Regions from separate parts of the Psychrobacillus sp. FSL H8-0483 genome, predicted to be linked through region 1. Evidence: a T-box and tRNA genes for the amino acid it is inferred to sense, from the RefSeq annotation. Region 1 holds a T-box; the other holds one or more tRNA genes.
What was found. The T-box of region 1 lies ahead of tyrS (tyrosine--tRNA ligase). A T-box ahead of a tRNA ligase gene usually reads a tRNA of that ligase, here a tRNA-Tyr.
Positions count from the first base shown of each region.

Region 2: it encodes a tRNA-Tyr, which carries the amino acid that the T-box ahead of tyrS (tyrosine--tRNA ligase) is inferred to sense. The anticodon was not compared.

Region 1 covers NZ_CP152052.1:2,932,654-2,936,788, reverse strand. The annotation lists gene MHB48_RS14050 (transglycosylase domain-containing protein) at 1-1,196, opposite strand, end outside; T-box leader at 1,308-1,505, shown strand; gene tyrS (tyrosine--tRNA ligase) at 1,743-3,008, shown strand; gene MHB48_RS14040 (hypothetical protein) at 3,340-3,591, shown strand.
Region 2 covers NZ_CP152052.1:3,928,040-3,932,174, reverse strand. The annotation lists rRNA gene MHB48_RS19275 (23S ribosomal RNA) at 1-1,202, shown strand, start outside; rRNA gene rrf (5S ribosomal RNA) at 1,259-1,374, shown strand; tRNA gene MHB48_RS19265 (tRNA-Asn) at 2,010-2,084, shown strand; tRNA gene MHB48_RS19260 (tRNA-Thr) at 2,094-2,166, shown strand; tRNA gene MHB48_RS19255 (tRNA-Val) at 2,255-2,330, shown strand; tRNA gene MHB48_RS19250 (tRNA-Tyr) at 2,353-2,436, shown strand; tRNA gene MHB48_RS19245 (tRNA-Gln) at 2,443-2,517, shown strand; tRNA gene MHB48_RS19240 (tRNA-Ala) at 2,544-2,616, shown strand; gene MHB48_RS19235 (GNAT family protein) at 2,770-3,351, shown strand; gene rocF (arginase) at 3,421-4,135, shown strand, end outside.

The sequences.
Region 1 (4,135 bases):
TCCTTTACTTCTTTCGTGTGAGTATGCCCATAGGTTTCGAACTCATCTCTTACTTTAAGCATAGTTTCATACATCTCTCTATCAATTGTTGTATGAATGCGGTATCCACCTGTACTCACTGCTCGTTGTGCTATAATATCATATTTTTCATAGAGTTTAGATTCGACTTTTAATCGTTCCGGATCAATACCATCTTTCTCTGCTAATTGTCCTCTTAAAATATCCTTTACTCTGTTTTCTATTTCAATAGTTAACCATGGATATTTTTCTTCTGGTAAAATTTCAGGTTGTCTAAAATCTTTTGTAATATCATATTTTATAGCAGAGTTATATTCTTCTTCTGTAATATAACCTGTTTCTTTCATCCGAAATAGTACTGTTTTCATCCGATCTATTCCAGGTTGTAATGCCTTTGCTTCTTTTAATACCCCTCCTTGTCTAAAAGGAGTATAAGCGAAAGGAGCTTGAGGAATTCCAGCAATATAAGCAGCTTGTGGCAAACTTAAATCTATGGCTTTTACATTAAATATTCCATTGGCAGCTGTTTCAATTCCAGCAATATTTCGACCATTAGCGTTTCGACCATAAGGAATAATGTTTAAATACGCTTCAAGTATTTCTTCTTTTGTCATAAACTTTTCCAAACGCATTGCTAAAAGGATTTCTTTTGCTTTTCGCTCATAAGATACTTCGTTCGTTAATATTTGGTTTTTAATTAATTGTTGTGTTAGTGTAGAACCACCTGTTTGTGTATCTGAATTCGAGACATCTTGAAGTAATCCACGGAAAATCGCTTTTGGTACAATTCCATCATGCACCTCAAAATATTCATCCTCGGTTGCTAATACAGCGTCCAATACGTAAGGAGAAACTGCGGAAAGTTTGGTTTCCGTACGTTCAAGGTCAGTCCGTAATTTACCTAAATAGACATTTTCGGCAAAGTAAATTTCGGAGGTTTCCTCATAGTTAAATACAGCAGCTCTCATTTCCTCTTTATCACGTAACGGTTCTTCTTTCACTAGTGAAGCGAAATAACCAGCTGCAACTGATGCAGCAAATATTCCAAGAGCAAGGCCTACTACAATGAATAGTAAACATAAGTTCCATATAACACTGGAAGAAATTCGTATGCTTTTTGCCCAATTTGTTGATTGCCATGTATCCAACTTATCTTTGTAAAATTGGAATTTCTCCATCCATTTATTCATTAAAATTCCACCCCCAAATCATGAATTATTATACCATAATCGTTTATCATAAGACGATAGTTATTGACATACGTTTTAAATTAGGTAAAATAAAAATATATTTTAGCGAAGAAGAGTCCGAAGTAGTTATTATACAAACTGTATAGAGAGCTAGCGGTTGGTGAAAGCTAGTCAGTGTATAAGAACGAATTACAGGCTTGGAGTTAGACGTTCTCACAACGATATCGTGATTGAAGCGGAAGGATTTCTCTCCTTCAAGCTGGGTGGTACCGCGCTAATTAACTAAGCGTCCCTGCATGATATATATATCGTGCAGGGGCTTTTTTTATTTGGCTCTGTTAAATTATGCTGTTGTTTTTTAACCTATAATTTGCGGTAGAATCAGCGCAGACTCCTGCAGGAAAGCGAGCGAGAAGAGACCCTGCAGGCGCAGTCGAGGGGGCTTGTCGGTTCCCCCGCGGGAAGCAAGCGGATTCTGTCAAATAACAACAATGTAGTTTAACAGAGCATTTTATTTTAAAGGAGGAGTTACAAATGACAAATTCATTATTAGAAGATTTATCTTGGAGAGGGCTATTGTATCAGCAGACAGATAAAGAGGGGATGGAAGAGCTATTATCCAATGAAAAAATTTCCTTGTACTGTGGAGTAGACCCTACTGCTGATAGCATGCATATTGGACACATTGTACCGTTACTTACTTTAAGACGTTTTCAACTACATGGTCATCGTCCAATACTTTTAGTTGGTGGAGCAACTGGTATGATAGGAGATCCATCTGGTCGGTCAGAGGAGCGTCAACTGCAAACTACAGAACAAATTGACAAAAATGTTCAAGGTATTAAAACGCAAATGGAGCAAATTTTTGACTTCCAATCAGAAAATGGTGCACAAATGGTTAATAACCGTGATTGGATTGGATCAATGAATGTAATCGAGTTTCTTAGAGATTTCGGAAAACTAGTGAATATTAATTACATGTTAGGAAAAGATTCCATCGCTTCTCGCTTAGATACAGGGCTTTCCTTTACAGAATTTACGTACACCCTAATTCAAGGTATTGATTTCAATCATTTATTTAATCATTACGGCTGCCGTGTGCAAGTTGGTGGGTCTGACCAATGGGGGAATATAACAACAGGGTTAGAAGTGATTCGCAAAACACATGAAGAAGAAACAAAAGCATTTGGCATAACAATCCCGCTTGTAACAAAAGCAGACGGAACGAAATTCGGTAAATCGGCATCTGGTTCTGTCTGGTTAGATGCGAAAAAGACCTCTCCGTATGAGTTTTACCAGTTCTGGATTAATACAGCTGATTCAGATGTGATTAAATACTTGAAAATTTTCACATTCTTGGAACGTAGTGAAATTGAAGCGCTGGAAGTAACGGTACAAAACGAGCCGCATTTACGAAAAGCACAAATTACACTTGCAGAAGAAATGACTCGTTTAATACATGGTCAGGAAGCATTAGACCAAGCGATTCGTATTTCACAAGCATTGTTCAGTGGAAATTTGAAGGAACTGAATGCAGAAGAAATGAAGGATGCGTTTAAAGATGTACCTTCCGTGGAGATGTCAAAAGAAGAAAAAAATATTGTAGACTTTATTGTAGAAGCTAGCGTCTCGCCCTCTAAAAGACAGGGGCGTGAAGATGTGACAAATGGAGCTATTTCAGTCAATGGTGAAAAAATAACAGATGTTGGATATATAATAGGTAAAAATGACCGCCTCGAGGATGAATTTATGATTATTCGAAGAGGAAAGAAAAACTATAAAATGATTAAATTTGTATAAATTAAAAGCTACTTCTCATAATATTGGGAAGTAGCTTTTTAAATCTATAGATAATAATTCATACTGTTCTAACCTGTTTAAAGCATTTTTTTGCTATTTACCACATTTATCCTCCTAATTTATTTCTATAATTTTCTTGTGTTTACTTTAATAGGTTATTTGTATGGTAAATATTAATTAAAATTTAAAAGTTAATCAAAATAGATGATAAAAGAGTATGAGATAGTATAGAATAATAAATGTGGACAAATTTACATTAAAAATAAAATAAAATATTGTTATTTTATATATTAATTAATAATTTTATTAAAAGATCGAGGAGCTGTTCGTGGTGGAATCAAATAAGTATGTATTAGATCATTTCGATGATTTTTTTGTAATACTTTTCGGAAAAAATAATAAAGCCAACAAGCTAGTTATTTTAAAAGAAAAGTTTACAATAGATGCAAAAGAAGGGGATTTGTTAGAAATTTATATAAATAAAGACAAATCGGGTTATGACTTCAAGATTTTAAAAGAAGAAGCAGATGAAACAAAACAAAGACTACTTGATTTAATTGCGAACATGGAGAAAGATAAATAGTACGTTAAAAAATTCCCCCGTAGAAGTTGATTAACACAACTTCTATGGGGATTTTATTTAAGAGACACTATGCAGCGTATTGGTAAAATGGTGAATTAATATAGGTGCAAGGTATATATGTTATCCAAATCACAACATATTTTTGGGTTCATCCTATTTTTGTACATGTGTTGATTAACCAAAAGTACCCAGTAAATTGCTTATTAAAATGGTGATTTCACACTAAGCACTCTATGTGTAGGTGGTATTGGAGTGCTTGGAACTAAAGGTAGCTATTCTTTCCTTTTTCAAATCCATTTCGGTTTACTTTTGAGCGTTGTAGGTACGTAACGGTTGCCTGCACGATGCAGGTCACACAGTCGTTGCGAAATGTTCTTTTATTTTGCGACGAGCTTTGCGCAGGAGTACCACGATGTCGCGTACTTAGACTGTGCTCCTTTAAATATCCACAACAGGATGAATGAATTATTTTAAGCTCCTCTAACCACGGTCATTTTTATGCTATATCGGAAAAAATAAAAAAACCTCCAAAACCCTGTATTAT
Region 2 (4,135 bases), 1.0 Mb from region 1:
ACCCCGTAACTTCGGGAGAAGGGGTGCTCTTTTGGGTGAATAGCCTAGAAGAGCCGCAGTGAATAGGCCCAGGCGACTGTTTAGCAAAAACACAGGTCTCTGCAAAACCGTAAGGTGAAGTATAGGGGCTGACGCCTGCCCGGTGCTGGAAGGTTAAGAGGAGTGCTTAGCGCAAGCGAAGGTGCGAATTGAAGCCCCAGTAAACGGCGGCCGTAACTATAACGGTCCTAAGGTAGCGAAATTCCTTGTCGGGTAAGTTCCGACCCGCACGAAAGGCGTAACGATCTGGGCACTGTCTCAACGAGAGACTCGGTGAAATTATAGTACCTGTGAAGATGCAGGTTACCCGCGACAGGACGGAAAGACCCCGTGGAGCTTTACTATAGCTTGATATTGAATTTTGGTGCAACTTGTACAGGATAGGCAGGAGCCTTAGAGCCCGGAGCGCCAGCTTCGGAGGAGGCGTCGGTGGGATACTGCCCTGGTTGTATTGAAATTCTAACCCATACCCGTAACCCGGGTAGGAGACAGTGTCAGGCGGGTAGTTTGACTGGGGCGGTCGCCTCCTAAAGTGTAACGGAGGCGCCCAAAGGTTCCCTCAGAATGGTTGGAAATCATTCGAAGAGTGTAAAGGCAGAAGGGAGCTTGACTGCGAGACCTACAAGTCGAGCAGGGTCGAAAGACGGGCTTAGTGATCCGGTGGTTCCGCATGGAAGGGCCATCGCTCAACGGATAAAAGCTACCCCGGGGATAACAGGCTTATCTCCCCCAAGAGTCCACATCGACGGGGAGGTTTGGCACCTCGATGTCGGCTCATCGCATCCTGGGGCTGTAGTCGGTCCCAAGGGTTGGGCTGTTCGCCCATTAAAGCGGTACGCGAGCTGGGTTCAGAACGTCGTGAGACAGTTCGGTCCCTATCCGTCGTGGGCGTAGGAAATTTGAGAGGAGCTGTCCTTAGTACGAGAGGACCGGGATGGACACACCGCTGGTGTACCAGTTGTTCTGCCAAGAGCATCGCTGGGTAGCTATGTGTGGACGGGATAAGTGCTGAAAGCATCTAAGCACGAAGCCCCCCTCAAGATGAGATTTCCCATTACGCAAGTAAGTAAGATCCCTCAAAGACGATGAGGTAGATAGGTTCGGGGTGGAAGCGTGGCGACACGTGCAGCTGACGAATACTAATCGATCGAGGACTTAACCAAAATAGAATTTGAAGAATTCAATGTCTTTTATCCAGTTTTGAGTGAACAACTCAAGGTCTAGTGATGATGGCGAAGAGGTCACACCCGTTCCCATACCGAACACGGAAGTTAAGCTCTTCAGCGCCGATGGTAGTTGGGGGTTTCCCCCTGCAAGAGTAGGACGTCGCTGGGCACTAAGAAGTCGTTACCGAGAAATCGGTAACGACTTCTTTTGTGTTCGAAAAAGAAGACCGAAGGAAACATCTATTTTATTTATAAAAAAGCGTAGGAGGGGCAAAGAGTTCGAAGAAGCAAGCAGAGAGGCTCGGAGCTTATAGACTACGTTAGAACCGAATGACTACATACGATGAAGAAATCTGCCGTCCATTTACTTTCGCAGCCTGAACGCGGTAGGTTAGCTTTGTACCGGTGTTAATTGGGAGTTTCCCCCTTCAAGAGTTGGACTACGCTGGGCACCAAGAGGTCATTACTGGGAAATAGGTAACTTCTTTATTGATGTTTTTTTATTTGGTTGGATAGGTCTTGGTTATGCGTCATTTGGTCTCGATTCAACTCAGGATATAGTCTCGTTCATCCAGTTACGGTAAGAAAAGCTACTCTCTTTTTAAAAATATTTCCTTAAGGATACTTATTTCAAGTGGTTTTATTCAAAAAATAGTTCATAGTCATCCCTTCGACCGACCAGTTTATCCTTCTTTTTCACTTCAATTAATTTCACATTATAAATTAGGAAAAAAATAAAAAAATTGCTTGAAATTTATAGTAGACTTGCTATAATTATATTTGTACTTTAATTAGATAATACGTTCCGAAGTAGCTCAGTGGTAGAGCAATCGACTGTTAATCGATTGGTCGTAGGTTCGAGTCCTACCTTCGGAGCCATTTTTTTTTGCTTCCATAGCTCAGTAGGTAGAGTGCTTCCATGGTAAGGAAGAGGTCACCGGTTCAAATCCGGTTGGAAGCTTTCTTAAAAAAAGTACTTGTCCTTAAGTGAAAAGTATGTTATTATCATTATTGTCCGGTTTTTCTTATTGGACAATTTCTAAAACCCAGGAGGATTAGCTCAGCTGGGAGAGCATCTGCCTTACAAGCAGAGGGTCGGCGGTTCGAGCCCGTCATCCTCCACCATATTATTTATATACTTAGCTTTGGAGGGGTAGCGAAGTGGCTAAACGCGGCGGACTGTAAATCCGCTCCTTAGGGTTCGGCGGTTCGAATCCGTCCCCCTCCACCAGTTTATTGGGGTATAGCCAAGCGGTAAGGCAACGGATTTTGATTCCGTCATGCCCTGGTTCGAATCCAGGTACCCCAGCCATGACCTTACAAAGCTTTTATGATTTAGGGGCCTTAGCTCAGCTGGGAGAGCGCCTGCCTTGCACGCAGGAGGTCAGCGGTTCGATCCCGCTAGGCTCCATAATTTTATATTAAAGTAACCCTTTCCAAAGTACTTGGAAAGGGTTTTTTCTTGCCTTTTAACGGAATATTCCTTGTTTCTCCAAAAAAAAAATTCTTTTCAATATTACCTACTTATCGTTATGATGAAATAAAAAATGCGAGGTGTTGAGTTTTGGGAGAAACAATTATCTATGGGGACGTAACCCTTCGACCATTAACACAAATGGATTTTCCGTTTCTATGGGAACTTTATGAACCCGAAATTTTTGAATTTATGTTGAATAAAATTGAAAATCTAGAGCAACTTGAGAAATGGCTGCAAGTTGGTATTAAACAAATGAGAATCGATAAAACTGCTTTTGCATTTGTGGTGGAAGACACAAACACAAAAGAAATAATGGGTACTACCCGTATTTACGGCATAGATCACACCAATCATGCTTGTGAAATAGGCTCCACTTTTTACGCTAAAAAATTTCAGCGCACGCATGTGAATACGGTATGCAAATACTTGCTTTTGAAATATTGTTTTGAGACATTAGAAATGTTTCGTGTTCAATTTAAAACAGATGAGCAAAATATAGCTTCACAGCGAGCAATAGAACGAATAGGTGGTATAAAAGAAGGGATACTACGCAATGAACGAATACGATCTAATGGTACCATGAGAAATGCGGTCGTTTATTCCGTTGTAGATAGCGAATGGTCCGAAGTAAAAGGTCAACTTGTTCAATTAATGAATAAATACTCATAATATTGTGAGGTTGAGCCAACTACCTATTGGGAATTACAATAGATGTATGAACTGAAAGGGGTAATAATAATGAAAAAGTTAAATCTATCTATTATAGGAGTACCAATGGACCTTGGACAAAATAGACGTGGGGTTGATATGGGGCCAAGTGCGATTCGTTATGCAGGGGTAGTCGAACGTCTAAAAGATCTTGGTCATTCTGTGAAAGATGAAGGCGATATTCCGATAAGTCATACTAGAAAAGAACAATCTCCTAATACCCATTTACGTAACTTAGAAGAAGTTATTGAGGGAAATGCTGCACTAGCAAATAAAGTGCACGAAGTTTTAGTAGAAGGGCAATTCCCACTAGTACTTGGTGGCGATCATAGTATTGCTATCGGGACACTTGCTGGTCTTGCGGATCGCTACAAAAATCTTGGTGTTATTTGGTATGATGCACATGCGGATTTAAATACTGCGGAAACTTCTCCATCAGGAAATATACATGGGATGCCGCTTGCAATAAGTATCGGATTAGGTCATGAAGATTTAGTCAACATTCGTAAATATTCTCCAAAAGTTAAACCAGAAAATATCGTAATCATTGGTGCGCGTTCTGTGGATCCAGGAGAGCGAGAATTAATTAAAGAAAAAGGCATCAAAGTCTTTTCCATGCATGAAATCGATAAGCTTGGGATGACAGAAGTGATGAACCAAACGATTGCGTATTTCCAAGAGCGCGAAGTAGATGGTGTACATCTGTCTTTAGACTTAGATGGAATAGACCCACTTTATACACCAG